2 regions of the Paenibacillus sp. genome follow, and region 2 is predicted to be linked to the other one. Evidence: a T-box and tRNA genes for the amino acid it is inferred to sense, from the RefSeq annotation. Region 2 holds a T-box; the other holds one or more tRNA genes.

Region 1 (7,598 bases), on a different contig from region 2:
TACGCGCTTTACGTGTTGGATCGTTCCGCACGGAAATATACGCTTAGGGCGATCCGGCATGCGAAGGCGGATGTCGGGCAAGCCGCGCCGTCCTACAGCGGTTTGGTGCCCTACGCCGGCGAGCCGTATTTGCCGCCGGCGGCGCTGCCTGCGGACCGCGCGGTGGACCGGCCGTTCTCGTGGATCCGCGAGGAAGGAGCGCTGCTGCTGCAAATTCCAGCGGCGGAGAACCGGGTGCTCGTGCTGGCGGGGCCGATCGCGAAGCGCGGCGGGAGGGCGGCGGAGCGGGCCGCTCGCGCGGCGGACGCGATCGCTCCGATGGCCGGCTGGGCGCTGGAGGTCGATCGGCTGGAGGAAGAGGCGAAGGAAGCCGGCATCGCGGGCGAGGCGTGGCGCAGGCTCAGTCAGCTCGTGTCGGACCCGGAGGAAGCCGTGCGGCATGGCTTCCGGTTGGCCGCGGCCGCGCTGGATCTCGAGCCGATCGAGCTCGACGAAGGGGGCCCGGAAGCGGACGAGGGCGCGAGCGTCGCCGCGGAGACGGCGGAAAACCCGCGAAGGCACGTGTTCCGCTGCCGGTACCGAACCCCCTCCGGCACGCGGCGGCTGGCGTTCCGCGCCGTTCGGCTTCCGTTCGGCTGGGATGCGGAGCGGGCCGCGCAATTTCTGGAGGCTTGCTGCCGCGGGGCGGAGCGCTATTATGCCGAGCGCGAAGGCGCCTTTCGTGCGGGCCGAAAGGCGGACGCGCTGAAACGGATCGCGGATTTGCTGGACGGCATGACCCCTTGGACCGTCGGGCATGCGGAGCAAATGAGCCGGTACGCGGCCGTGCTCGCGAAGGAGCTCGGATGGCCGGACGAAGAGGTGCAGCGAACCGCGCTGGCCGCTCACCTCAGCAATATCGGCGCGGCGGCGCTTCCCGTCGAGCTGCTGACGAAGGAAGGGCGGTTCGCGGAATCGGAATACGAGCAGATGAAGCGGCATGCGGATCTAGGCGCCCTGCTCGTCGAGTCCGTCTTGGGCAGCCGGGATACGGCCGCGGCCATTCGCCATCACCATGAACGGATCGACGGGGGCGGATATCCCGACCGGTTAACCGGGGACGACATCCCTCGCGGCGCTCGGGTCATCGCCGTCGTGCAGACGTTTTTGGCGGCGGTGCACGGTCGGAAGGGGCGGGACCCGCTGCCTTTCGACAAGGCGATCGAAAAGCTGGAGGCGTTATCCGGCCTGCATCTCGATGCGGAGGCCGTCGCCGCGTTCATCCGCTGGCTCGCCCGGAAGCGGGAGGGGGCGCGGTCTGACCGCGAGCCGATCGCCGCCTGCTGGGATCTGCTCTGCACCCCTTCCGAGCTGTGCGAAGGCTGCCCGGCCTTCGGGCGGCGGGATCGCCCGTGCTGGGAAACCGAAGCGAACCGCTGCAGGCTGCACGGCAAATCGTGCGAAACTTGTTTGATCTATACGGAAGCGTCAACGCGTTCGGACATGCGAGGAAAGACCGAAGCCGCGGCCGCAGAAGCCGGCGCGCTTGAGGAAGCGGGAAGAAGCGCCCGTCCGAAGCCGGCTCCGGATCGAATCGATCGTTTTATGATTTACTATGGGGCCGTCGACGACGCGATTCTTGAGCGTTTGAAAGCCTACGACTTCGCGATCGTCGAGCCGAACCATTGGACGCAAGCCGCCGTGCGAACGCTGCAGTCGGCGGGAACGCGAATTGCCGGCTACGTATCGGTCATGGAATGGCCGACATGGAACGCCGCGAGGGGCGAAAAGCTGCAGGACGGCGATTTCCTCCGCCGAGGCGGAGAACGCGTTCACTTTCCGGAATGGGATTCGTATTTGATGGATATCCGGCGGGAGCGTTATCGGCGGATTGTGCTGGACGAGATCGACCGCACCGTCGTCGCGTTGGGGTGCGATGCCGTATTTTTAGATACGGTGGGCGACATCGACGACCATATCGATTCCGCGCTGCTGCGGAACGAGCTGATCCAAGGCTACCTCGAGCTGCTGGCGGGAATCAAGGAGCGCCATCCGTCGCTGATGATCGTGCAAAACAGAGGCTTCCACGCGCTCGCGGCGGCGGCCAAGTATCTCGACGGCTTCCTCTGGGAAGATTGGCGGGACGCCCTGGTCTCCGACCGCTGGGTCGAAGCCCAGATCAACACGCTGCAAATGCTAAAGAAACGCGGACTGCGGCTGTTTGCCGTCAGTCTGGACGGAGGAAGCGGGACGGAAGGGCGGGCCGCGCGGCGCTGCGGCTTCGTCCATTTGTCCCGGACGAGCGACTACGTCGCGTGGTGCGACGACGAAACACCGGATCGAAGGGAGGCGGGGGAATGAACCTGGCAGACATACTGGACACGCGGCTTGCGGTCGAGCTGATTTGGGCTGCGGCAGCCGCGGGAGGGCTGCTGCTGATCTGCGTCGCCGCGGCGTGGTATATCGCGAAAGTCCGAGCGGGCGTGAAGAAGCTGGAAGCCGTGTACGAATGGCTGGACAAAATTCGCGCCCAACCGAACTTCGATCAGAAAATGTCGGTCGTGCTCGAAGGGGTGAGCGCCCAATTCGAAGCGCAGACGTACGCGCTCTATATTCGGAACGAACGGTACGACAAGCTGATGCTGCGGGCGTCGCGATTTCGGGGCGGCAAGGCGGCCGCGAACGCGAACGCGTTCCTGAAGAGCGAGGGGGACGTCTATAAGCCCGGGGCGACGGCGGAGAAGCGGTTTTTGACCGAGGGCATCGACATCGTGAAGGAAGGCGAAGTGCCGCTGCTCGTCCTGCCGATCAGCAGCAAGGGCGTCATCCGGCTCGGTCCGGTGCTTCGCATTTCGCGCCGCGCCAAACGGAAGCTGAAGCGGTGGATGGACTTCGTGCGGCCGATGGTGGAAGAGGTGATCGAGGCGGAGCAGGTCAAGGAGCAAGCCCACATCGCCATGGCCTCGAAGAACGCCATCGTCAACTTAAGCAAAATCGCTCTAGAGGAAAACGAAGCGCTCGCGCAAATTTTGCCGTTCTGCTTAAATACGCTGAAAGCCGCCGGCGGCTGCCTCGTCGACGCCACGCAGCCGAGGTGCCGCGTCGCGTCGTCGGCCGGCGCGGCGGCGGACGTCGCGGCGAAGCTCGCGGACGACGCGGCTGCCTTGGAGGCTTTCCGCGGAAGGGGCGCCGCCGGCAAAGTGCAGGACGTCGAAGGCGACCTGCCCGCCGCTATGCTAGACGCCGGCATGAAGCACGTTTTGTACGTTTCCTTCGGCAGTCATTACTATCTGTTTTGGTTCAAGACGATGCAGGAGAGATACTGGAAGCTGCTGTTTCTGCAAACGCTGGCGCAAAATTACGAGCAGTTCGCCCGCGCTCAAAAGTCGTATTTGCGGGGCTCCGGAGCTTACGTTCCGCTGCTGCAGGCGCTCGCCAGACTGCTGGACGATCTCAGTCCGAACACGATCGGCTATTCGGAATTGATGAGCCGGTACAGCATTATCATCGCCCGTCAGCTCGGCTTGCCGGACGACGTCATCCGGGACGTGGCCGTAGCCGCGTACCTGAGCCATATCGGCACGATCGCGCTGTCGAGCGACTTGTTTCAAAAGGAAGGCCAGTACACGGAGGCGGAATTCGAGCTCATGAAGCTGCATGCCGAGGTGAGCGCGTTGATCGTCTCTTTCGCGACAGGGAACGAGCGGACGGCTTCGTACATCCGGCACCACCACGAGCGGATGGACGGTCACGGCTACCCGGCGGGGCTGAAGGGGACGGACATCCCGATCGGCTCCCGCATCATCGCGGTCGTGCAGCTGTTCCTCGCCAAAGTGAACGGGCGCAATTACCGGGATCCGCTTACGTTCGATCAGACGCTGCAAATGCTTCGATCGGCGGGCGGCCAGCAGCTCGACCCGGACATGGTGCAAGCGTTCTTGGACTGGTACACGTCCAAGCGGCGCGCGCAAGTCGATTCCCCGAAATCGCTCGGCGCTTGCAGCGAGATGTGCTGCGTGCCGGAAAGCATCTGCAGCTCATGTCCCGCCTTCGGGCGCGCCGACGTCAACTGCTGGGAAACCGAAGGCGTATTGTGCGCCGCGCACGGCAAGTCGTGCGACAGCTGCTTCGTGAAGACCGAAGCGATGACCCGCAGGAACGTGATCGCGGCGGGAGCGCGGACGTAAGCAGATCCGGACCGACGCAGTTGCCAGCGATCCCCGCCTTTACTTTTGCTTCGCAATCGGGTATATTTGTTCTTGCACGCGGTCGTGGTGGAACGGCAGACACGCTATCTTGAGGGGGTAGTGCCCACTGGGCGTGAGGGTTCAAATCCCTCCGACCGCATATCGCAGGACGGAAGAGCCGGTTGCGCGAACAGCGCGGCCGGTTTTTTTGCGTTTTCGCCGAGAGGCGTTTCGGACCGTCCGAGCCAAGGAACCCCTCTTTACATTTTTTCGAGGGCGTGCTATCATTTTTATTGTCTCTCCAAGAGATATGCGGTCGTGGTGGAACGGCAGACACGCTGTCTTCAGGCGGCAGTGCCCACAAGGCGTGAGAGTTCAAATCTCTCCGACCGCACCATACATACAAATGCACAGAAGCCTTGGCGCACAGGGCTTCTTTTTATTTTACGGTAAGCAAGGAGAGGGATGCCAGATGACGATGGCGGCGCAAACGGACGGCGTGTTCCGATCGGTCTGTTCGCTCGATTGCCCGGATCAATGCGGGCTTCTCGTGCACAAAGCGGGAGGAAAGATCGTTCGCATCGACGGCGATCCGGATCACCCGGTGACGAAGGGCAACATCTGCAACAAGGTGCGGCATATGCCCGAAAGATTGTACGATCCGAAGCGGCTGCAATATCCGTTGAAGCGGGTCGGGACCAAAGGGGAAGGCCGGTTCGAACGGATCGGCTGGGACGAAGCGATCGCGACGATCGCCGAGCGCTGGAAGGCGCTCATCCGCGACGAGGGCCCGGAGAGCATTCTGCCTTACAGCTTCTACGGCAACATGGGCCTGATCAACGCGGAAGGGATGGATCGGCGCTTCTTCCATCGGCTCGGCGCCAGACAGTTGGACCGGACGATCTGCAACGCGGCGGGCTCGCAAGGCTATCGGTACACGATGGGCGGCAGTTTCGGCACGGACCCGGAAGACACGATTCATGCGAAGCTCTTCGTCTTCTGGGGCGTCAATGCGGTCAGCACCAATATGCATCAGGTGGCCATCGCCGAGAAAGCCCGGAAGAACGGCGCCACGATCGTCGTCATCGACGTGCATAAGAATCAGACCGGTCGATGGGCGGACTGGTTCATTCCGATCCGGCCGGGCACCGACGCCGCCCTCGCGCTGGCGCTGATGCACGTGCTGTTCGCCGAAGGGATGACGGACGAGTCGTTCCTTGCGTCGCACACGGTCGGCAGCGAGGAGCTGCGCGAGCACGTTAAGGCGTACGATCCCGAGACGGCCGCCGGCATCACCGGCGTGCCGGCGGAGGATATATACCGGCTGGCGAGGCTGTACGGCTCCGTATCGCCGTCTCTCATTCGCATCGGGAACGGGCTGCAGCATCACGACAACGGCGGCATGGCGGTCCGGACGATCTCGTGTTTGCCGGCGTTGACGGGGCAGTGGCAGGTCAAGGGCGGCGGCGCGATCAAGTCGAACAGCGGCTATTTCGAGATTGATTCGTTCGCGCTGCAGCGGCCGGATTTGCTGCGGCAAGCGTCCGCGCCTCCGGTGAACATGAATCGCCTCGGCCGCGAGCTGCTGGAGGGCGCGCCGCGGGTGCGATCCCTGTTCGTCTACGGCTGCAACCCGGTCGTCGTCGCGCCCGAGGCGAACAAGGTGAAGGCGGGCCTTGCGCGGGACGATTTGTTTACGGTCGTGCACGACTTGTTCCTGACGGAGACGGCGGCGTACGCGGATCTCGTGCTGCCGGCGACGTCGTCGTTCGAAAACACGGACATATATACTTCCTACTGGCACTTGTATATGCAATTGCAGCAGCCCGTCATCGAGCGGTACGGGGAAGCGAAATCGAATACGGAGCTGTTCCGGCTGCTCGCGGAAGCGATGGGCTACGACGACGCGCCGCTGCGGGATTCGGACGAGGAGATGATCCGTCAGGCGCTCGGCCGGGAATCGATTCGCTACGAAGAGCTGGTCGAAAACCATTACGCGAAGGTCGGCGCGCGCCTGCCGCTGCCGGGCAAGCTGCCGACGCCGAGCGGCAAAATCGAGCTGTATTCGAGGCAGATGGCTGATCGCGGACTGCCGCCGCTGCCGACGTATACGCCGCTGAACGCCGAAGCGGAAGAAGCGCTGCCGTTCGTCTTCATTCCGGGCCCGAACCATCATTTCTTGAACTCGACGTTCTCGAACAACGAGAAGCACGTCACGTTCGAGAAGACGCCGAAGCTGCATATGAACCGGGCCGACGCGGAGGCGAGAGGCATTTGGGACGGGGACCGGATCCGGGTGTGGAACGGCCGCGGCGAATGCGTGCTGACCGTCGCAAGCGGCGACGGCGTGCTGCCGGGCGTCGTCGTCAGCCAAGGGCTGTGGGCGGACGCCCCGGGAACGAAGCGGCTCGTCAACGCGCTGACGCCGGACCGCCTCGCGGATATGGGCGGCGGCGCGGTGTTTTTCTCCGGCCGGGTCGATGTCGAGAAGTACGAGGAATCATAACATAGAGTCATGGCAAAGAAAGCCCTCGCGGGGCCGCGCGCATCCGCCGAGGGCTTCGTTGCGTTATTATACCCCGCCGCAGGAATGCGGGTACGGGCGCTCGGCTTTCAGGCGCTCGTTCTCCTGTTCGATGTCGGCATCGTCTTCGCGTTCGGCGACGAGCCTCGCGGGCGGCGCTTCGAACCGCACGTCGCCGCGGGGCGCCTCATTTCGATTCGTATCTTGCGTCATCTCAGTTTCCCTCCACATCCGCTCGGCAGGCGGTCGACTCGCCGCCGGGCGTTTCTTTTTCGTAAGCGATCAGCGTAATTTCCTCGCCCAGTTCGTTCTTCAGCACGGATTCCCACTCCCGAAGCCGATGCACCGCTTGGCTCGGCAATTCCGCGAATACATAGTCCTTTTGCACGAGTTCCACGCTCCTTTCTCACGTATTTTGCGTATCGGCAGACGCGGATATCCGGCTGCGGAAATGCGACTTTTTTCCCCCGAATCGGCGAAATTTGTGATATGATCGTTTACGTCCTACATCGACGGAAACGAGGGCGGGGAAACGATGAACCGGAACATGAAAGTGTGGTTGTCCGCTGCGAACGCGGCGGTGCTGCTGCTGACGTTAGTGCTGTTTTTGAATGAACAATGGAACGTATTGAATCGGGCGCTGTACGGGTACCATATGACGAACAATATGTCTCACGAGCCGAACGAGAGAATCGTCGTCATCGGCATCGACGACATGTCGCTGGAAGCGATCGGCCGCTTTCCGTGGGACCGCCGAGTATACGTAGAGCTGCTGCACATGCTGAATCAACCGGGCTTCGAACCGTCCTCGATCAGTTTCGATATCAGCTTCGACGAAGCGTCCGACCCGGAGGCCGACGCGGCGTTCGCCGAGGCGCTCTCGCAGTACGACAACGTCGTGTTCCCGG
Region 2 (7,598 bases):
GGCGGTCGCGCGGCACAAGGAAGCGTCCGTCCGCTCCGAACTGCACGTGCCCGGCGAACTGCGCTGGGTAGAGGGCGATATGCGGGAGTGGGCGCTGCCCGAACCGGTCGACGCAGCGGTATCGCTGTGCGACTGCGTTAATTATTTGCTCACGGAAGAGGACGTCCTGCGCATGTTCCGGCGCACGTACGAGGGACTGAAGCCCGGCGGCGCGCTGCTGTTCGATGCGCATCACGCGAATCGCCTCGAGGAGCTGGCGGCAACCGAGCCGTTCTGCCTTGACGAGGAGGACGTCTCTTACATATGGACGTGCGAGCTGGACGAAGCGTCCGCGACGATCGAGCACCGAGTGTCGTTCTTCCTGCCGGAGCCGGACGGGCGGTACGTTCGCGTCGTCGAGACGCATCGGCAGCGGGCGTACCCGGAAGCGACGCTGCGCCGGCTGCTCGCGGAAGCGGGCTTTACGGACGTCGAGACGTTCGCGGACTTCACCTTCGAGCCGGTGGACGACGAGGCGACGCTGCGGATGTTTTTCGCGGCGACGAAGCCGGGCTGACAGGACGAACGAAGTAAAAAAGAAAATCGACGCGGCGGTCCGAAGTGCAGGCGAGTGATGCACCGGGCCGCCGCGTATTTTGAATCGCGCGAATCGATCCCGGCGCGCCCTTACACGACTCGTCAGGTCTGGTATAATCAACTTCATCCATCCGGTCAATCCTTTACCAGAAAGCAAGGGAGCACACCACATCGATGAAATCCCGGAACATGCCGGCATACCTTGCCATCACTCTCTATATCGCCTTGTTCTATACATGGATTGCGGTTTTCCGCGATCACGAAGTGTTCTTGCGATGGGGGACGCATGTGTTATCCATCACGGGCGCAGGCATCAGCCTGTTCGTTTTGTACCGCACGTTTCTCGCGACGAGAACGAGAACACCGAGGGATAGTTTGTTTTGGCTGCTGTTATGCCTCGCTATGGGGACGTTCATCGCAGCGTCGTTCATTTTGCTTTGGACTCAGCTCATCCTCCGCATAGAAACCCCGTTTCCATACGTCACCGATTATCTTTGGGTTACAGAGTACGTCTTGCTTTTGGCGGCGTTGATCTACCGGTTCCTGCTGTATACGAGATCCGTCGTACGATTCGTTTTCGATATCCTCATTTTTATGGGCACGGCCGTTTCGTTAAGCGTTCATTTTTTGATCGCCCCGATTTTGAGCGCTTCGGAGCTGCCGTTTCGATATATCGTCATGTCTCTCGCGTATCCGACGCTCGATCTATGTTTGCTGTTCGTCACGATTAGCTTATATTATCTGTCTAAGCTTATGGAGGACAGGAGGGCGCTCGGACTCATTTTGATCGGCTTCGTCGTTCAAATTTTGGTCGACACCGCACTCACATACATGCTGACGACGAACAATTACGCGACCGGGAGCTTCATCGATCCGCTCTGGCTGCTGCCTCCGTTCATGATGGGACTGGCGGGGCTGCACACGCAGCGCGTCATCCGCGCGGGCGCGAGCGGCGCCGACCGCTTCGGGCCGGAGGTGCTCGAACAGGGCGACGACAAATACAGCGTCCTGCCGTACATCAGCGCAGCCATATTGCTGGTCATCTCCATGATCGAGCAAAACGGGGAAATCGACGCGCTCGAATACGGGACGCTGCTCGTCGTGCTGCTTGTCTTCGTCCGTCAAATCGTCATTATGGAAAAAGGCGCCAGGCTGGTGAGGCGGCTGAACGAGCTCGTCTACCGCGATCCGTTGACCGGGATCAGCAACCGGATGTTTTTCCATCGGTCGCTGCAGGCGATGATCCGGTACGCCCGGGAACGCGCCGGCACGTTCGCGGTGCTCGTGGCGGACTTGGACAATTTCAAAAAAATCAACGACACGCACGGCCACTTGGTCGGCGATAAGGTGTTGGTCGAATTCGCCGACCGGCTGCGCAAGGGGGCCGGCGACTCCGGCATCGCCTCGCGGATGGGCGGGGACGAATTTACGCTCCTGCTGCCCGGCGCCTCGAGAGCGTCCGGCGTCGAGGCGGCCCGATCCATCATAAAGCAATTGGAACGGCCGTTCCGCATTGACGGACATGAATTGACGGTGACGCCGAGCATCGGCGTGAGCATGTATCCGGAAGACGGCGAGACGATCGAGGAATTGCTGAAGCATGCCGATTTCGCTTTATACCTGGCGAAGGAGAAGGGCAAGAACAACGTCCAATGGTTTACGCGAGAGCTCAGCGAAGCGATGCAGCGGAAGCTGGAGTTGGAGGCCAGCCTTCGCGAGGCGCTGGAGAAGGGCGAGTTCGCGCTGTTTTATCAGCCGAAAGCGGCGATGGCGACGCGAGGCATCGTCGGCGCGGAAGCGCTCATCCGCTGGCGCCGCCCCGGGATCGGCCTCGTGCCGCCGATGGCGTTCATTCCGATCGCCGAGGAGTCGGATTTGATCGAGAGGATCGGCTGCTGGGTGATCCGGGAGGCGTGCCGGCAAACGAAAGCATGGCAGGAAGCCGGATTTCCGCCGTTCCGAATGTCGGTTAACGTGTCGGTGCGGCAATTCCGCCAAGAACGTTTCGTCGATTCGGTCGCGGAGGCGCTTTCGGACACGGGACTCGAACCGCATTGGCTAGAGCTCGAAATTACCGAAAGCGTAGTGCAAAACTTAAAGGAGTCCTTCGACGTACTGCACCGGCTGAAAGCGCTCGGCGTGCACGTCTCGCTGGACGACTTCGGCACCGGATACTCCTCGCTGTCCATCCTCCGATGTTTGCCGATCGACACGATCAAAATCGATAAATCGTTCGTCGACGATATGGCGGAAAAGGCGGGCCGAGCCGTCGTCAAGACGATTATCGAGATGGCGGACAATCTCGAGCTCGGCGTCGTGGCGGAAGGGGTCGAAACGGAAGCGCAGGCCGCGGCGCTCGAATCGCTCGGCTGTCCGGTCGCTCAGGGCTATTTGTACGGAAAACCGATGGAGGCGGCGGAGTTCGAACAGGCGCTCAAAGCGAGCGGTTCGTCCGTCGAAAGAAGCCGGGGACGGTAACCGTCTCGGAAGGCCGGTCCTTCTTGACTTTCGGCGCCGTTCCTGCGTATAATTTGGGAAAATGCACAGATGGCGCATCGACAAGGAGCAGTACCCGTTATATTCCGTTTCGCAGAGAGCCGGCGCTTGTGGTGAAAGCCGGTACGGATGGACGGCGAACTCGCCTTGGAGCACCGCGGGCCAAACCCGCGGCGAACACCTCGCGTTAAGAGGCAGAGGGAACGGACCGGGAAGCACCGCGGGCCGTTAACTAGGGTGGTACCACGGGAGAATGGCTCTCGTCCCTAGCGAATTCGCTAGGGGCGGGAGCTTTTTTAGCATTCCAAGAGTTGTAGGAGGACGCAGGTCATGACAGAGACGGCTAGAGGCGGTTACGCGCCGCAAACGATCGAACCGAAATGGCAGCAATATTGGGACGAGCACAAGACGTTCAAAGTGCTGGAGGACCCGAACAAACCGAAGTTTTACGCGCTCGACATGTTCCCGTACCCGTCCGGGGAAGGGCTGCACGTCGGTCACCCGGAAGGCTACACGGCGACGGATATCGTATCGCGCTACAAGCGGATGCGCGGCTACGACGTGCTTCATCCGATGGGCTGGGACGCGTTCGGCCTGCCGGCTGAGCAGCACGCGCTGAACACGGGCAAACATCCGCGCGACATTACGTTCAAGAACATCGACAACTTCCGCCGGCAAATCAAGTCGCTCGGCTTCAGCTACGACTGGGACCGCGAGTTCAGCACGACCGATCCGGATTACTACAAATGGACGCAGTGGATTTTCATTCAGCTCTATAAGCGCGGGCTCGCGTATGTGGCGGAGCTGCCGGTGAACTGGTGTCCGGCGCTCGGCACCGTGCTTGCGAACGAGGAAGTCATCGACGGCAAGAGCGAGCGCGGCGGCCATCCGGTCATCCGCAAGCCGATGCGCCAGTGGGTGCTTCGCATCACGGCGTACGCCGAACGTCTGCTCGAAGATTTGGAGGAGCTGGACTGGTCGGAGAGCATCAAGGAAATGCAGCGCAACTGGATCGGCAAGTCGGTCGGCGCCGAGGTGCGGTTCCCGATCGACGGGACGGACGACCAACTCGTCGTCTTTACGACGCGCCCGGATACGCTGTTCGGCGCGACGTACTGCGTGCTTGCGCCGGAGCATGAGCTCGTGGACAAGATCGCGACGGACGCGCAGCGCCAAGTCGTCGACGCTTACCGCGAAGCCGCGGCTCGCAAGAGCGATCTCGAGCGGACGGATCTCGCGAAGGAGAAGTCCGGCGTGTTCACCGGCGCGTACGCGGTCAATCCGGTGAATGGGGCGAAGGTGCCGATCTGGATCGCCGATTACGTGCTCGCCGGCTACGGCACGGGCGCGATCATGGCGGTGCCGGGCCATGACCAGCGCGACTGGGAATTCGCGAAGAAATTCGATCTTCCGATCCTTGAAGTAGTCAAGGGCGGCGATGTATCCGTCGAGGCGTACGCGGGCGACGGGGAGCATGTCAATTCCGATTTCCTGAACGGCCTCAACACGGAAGAGGCGATCGACCGGATGATCGAATGGCTTGCGAAGAACGGCAAAGGCGAGAAGAAGGTCACGTACCGTCTGCGCGACTGGCTGTTCTCCCGTCAACGGTACTGGGGCGAGCCCATTCCGATTCTGCATCTCGAGGACGGCACGATGAAGCCGGTGCCGGAATCCGAGCTGCCGCTGCTGCTCCCGGACGTGGACGAGATTAAGCCGTCGGGCACCGGCGAATCGCCGCTCGCGAACGTCGAGGAGTGGGTGAACACGATCGACCCGGAGACGGGCATGAAGGCGCGCCGCGAGACGAACACGATGCCGCAGTGGGCCGGCAGCTGCTGGTACTATCTCCGGTTCATCGACCCGCATAACGACAAAGAGATTTGCTCGAAGGAGAAGCAAGAACAGTGGCTGCCGGTAGACTTGTACATCGGCGGCGCGGAGCACGCGGTGCTTCACCTGCTCTATGCGCGCTTCTGGCATAAGGTGCTGTACGATATCGGCGTCGTGTCGACGAAGGAGCCGTTCCACAAGCTCGTCAACCAAGGCATGATCCTCGGCGACAACGGCGAGAAGATGAGCAAGTCGCGCGGCAACGTCATCAACCCGGACGACATCGTGAAAAACTACGGCGCGGATACGCTGCGCATGTACGAAATGTTCATGGGGCCGCTCGAAGCGACGAAGCCGTGGAACACGAACGGGGTCGAAGGCGTATACCGCTTCTTGAACCGCGTATGGCGGTTGTTCGTGACGGAAGAGGGAACGCTCCAGCCGAAAATTAAGCCGGACGGCGGCACCGACGCGTTCAAGCGCGTCTGGCACCGGACGATCAAGAAGCTGACCGAGGATTACGAGGCGCTTCGTTTCAACACGGCGATTTCGCAAATGATGATTTTCGTCAACGAAGCGTACAAGCAGGACACGCTGCCGCTCGAAGGCATGAAGCACTTCGTCCAAATGCTGTCCCCGATCGCGCCGCATATCGCGGAGGAGCTGTGGGAAAAGCTCGGCGGAACGGGCTCTGTCTCGTACGTGCCGTGGCCGGAATACGACGAAGCGTGGACGGTCGACGAAGAGGTCGAGATCGTCGTGCAGGTCAACGGCAAAATCGTCGAGCGGGCGAAGGTCGCGGCGGACGCCGACGAGCAGGCGCTCGAAGAGCTCGCCAAGTCGCTCGATAAAGTCAAAGAGGCGATGACCGGGAAACAAATCCGCAAAGTCATCGCCGTGAAAGGCAAACTCGTCAATATCGTCGTCGGGTAACGGTCAGGACTGAGGATTCAGGAACAGTCCTTCCACCTTATCCAACTCTTCTCTATATTTCTTGTGGGTCGTGCGAAGGAGCCGCTCGAACGTGCCGTCGAGGTCCAACGACAGCATGCGCAGCCCCTCCGCCGTAATCCCTCCGGGGACGGTCACTCTCTCCCGAAGCGATTCGGGAGAGAATCCGCCTTCCGTCAGCAAGAGACCGGTGCCGAGCACCATTTCCGACGCGAGCCGCGTCGCCTCCTCGCGAGGCAGACCGGTATACGCGACGGCCGCCTGCACGAACTGCTCGACGAAAAACGCAAGAAACGCAGGACCGCAGCTGGACAAATCCGAACAAACCCGCGTATATTCCTCAGAAACGACAAGCGGCTTCGACATGCAACGCAGCAACCGTTCCAACGCTTCCACGTCTTCGGCATTCATTCGGCTTCCGTACATCGCAAGCGTAGCGCCGCTGCATGCGTAATTTGTAATGCTCGGTATGATTTTAGCGATTTTGCAAGGCATATGATCTTCCAAATGACGAATCAGAACGGGGCTTGTGATGGACACGACGATTTGAGCCGGAGTTACGTACGGCCGGATTTCGTCGATGACGCATTTGAACTCCTTCGGCTTTATACATAAAAAGATGATATCGCAAATGTCCGCGACCTCCCGATTGGTCGGTACGGCGCGAAGCCCAGGATGGGTTTCCGCGAGCCGTTCCGCCTTCGCGAAAGTCCGATTCGCCGCGACGATTTGCTCCGGATTGAGCGCGTTCGTTTTGATGAACGATTCGATCAGGATCGTGCCCATGCTGCCCGTGCCGATAAACCCGACGTTCATCGAAGTTCCTCCTCTGCCGAGCGCTTCGATTCGAAATCGATAGCGATGTGTCGTAATTTGTAAACTATATGAATCGTACGCACGTCTATATGCAGACGAAATGCGCAACAGCCTGCTTCGAGGTGGTTTTCCATGTTCGCCCAGTACAAAAGTTTGACAATCGTTCTTGCGTTGGCAGGCGCTTATTTCTTATTGGCGTCCGCCTACGGCCGGGAAGGGGCGCCCGCGGAAGCGGCATGGCTCGACGCGAACGCGGAGATCGCGGCGTGGCTGGAAGCGGGGACGGAGCCGGCCGGTCCGGAGGCGGCGCCTCCGGACGGCGAGGCTGATGGCGCGGGGGCCGCGGCTTCGACGACGGGGGGGCCTGGCGCGGAGTCGGCGCCGCAAGCGGAAGGCCACGTATCGCCGGAGCCGCAGCCGGAGTCGCAGCCGGAGCCGCCGCTCGCGGAGTCGGCGCCGCCCGGCTCGTCCGCACCGTCCGGCGCGGCCGAGCCGTCGCTTCCCGCGAAGGAAGCCGCGCCGGCCGAGGCCGCGTCGAGCGGGCTCGTCGACGTGAACCGCGCGACGGCGGAGCAGCTCGACGCGCTGCCCGGCATCGGCCCGGCGAAGGCGGCGGCGATCGTCGCCTACCGCGAGGCGGAGGGGCCGTTCCGGCGCAAAGAAGACCTCTTGAACGTCAAAGGCATCGGTCCGTCCATCTTCGCGAAAATCGAAGCCGCGATCACGGTCGCAGCCGAAGACGAGAGTGGAAAATAATGCTTTTCATCTTATCGTCGATGTGCGAAAATTCTCGATAGTAAGCTAACTTGTCCTGGGAGGGATTGTTTTGTCTACCGAACGCAAACCGTCGCTCGACACGCTGGCCGTCCACGCCGGTCAGGAAATCGACCCGACGACGATGTCCCGCGCCGTGCCGCTGTACCAAA

Evidence for each region. The T-box of region 2 lies ahead of leuS (leucine--tRNA ligase). A T-box ahead of a tRNA ligase gene usually reads a tRNA of that ligase, here a tRNA-Leu.
Region 1: it has a tRNA-Leu gene. The T-box ahead of leuS (leucine--tRNA ligase) is inferred to sense a tRNA for this amino acid. The anticodon was not compared.

The regions. Positions count from the first base shown of each region.
Region 1 is NZ_DASQNA010000050.1:90,943-98,540, reverse strand. Features, by position in the region: gene VE009_RS26165 (HD domain-containing phosphohydrolase) at 1-2,340, shown strand, start outside; gene VE009_RS26160 (HD-GYP domain-containing protein) at 2,337-4,166, shown strand; tRNA gene VE009_RS26155 (tRNA-Leu) at 4,245-4,326, shown strand; tRNA gene VE009_RS26150 (tRNA-Leu) at 4,479-4,563, shown strand; gene VE009_RS26145 (molybdopterin oxidoreductase family protein) at 4,639-6,672, shown strand; gene VE009_RS26140 (hypothetical protein) at 6,739-6,903, opposite strand; gene VE009_RS26135 (hypothetical protein) at 6,905-7,087, opposite strand; gene VE009_RS26130 (adenylate/guanylate cyclase domain-containing protein) at 7,226-7,598, shown strand, end outside.
Region 2 is NZ_DASQNA010000008.1:236,304-243,901, forward strand. Features, by position in the region: gene VE009_RS04205 (class I SAM-dependent methyltransferase) at 1-556, shown strand, start outside; gene VE009_RS04210 (putative bifunctional diguanylate cyclase/phosphodiesterase) at 751-3,054, shown strand; T-box leader at 3,123-3,343, shown strand; gene leuS (leucine--tRNA ligase) at 3,403-5,838, shown strand; gene comER (late competence protein ComER) at 5,842-6,672, opposite strand; gene VE009_RS04225 (helix-hairpin-helix domain-containing protein) at 6,805-7,428, shown strand; gene VE009_RS04230 (homocysteine synthase) at 7,499-7,598, shown strand, end outside.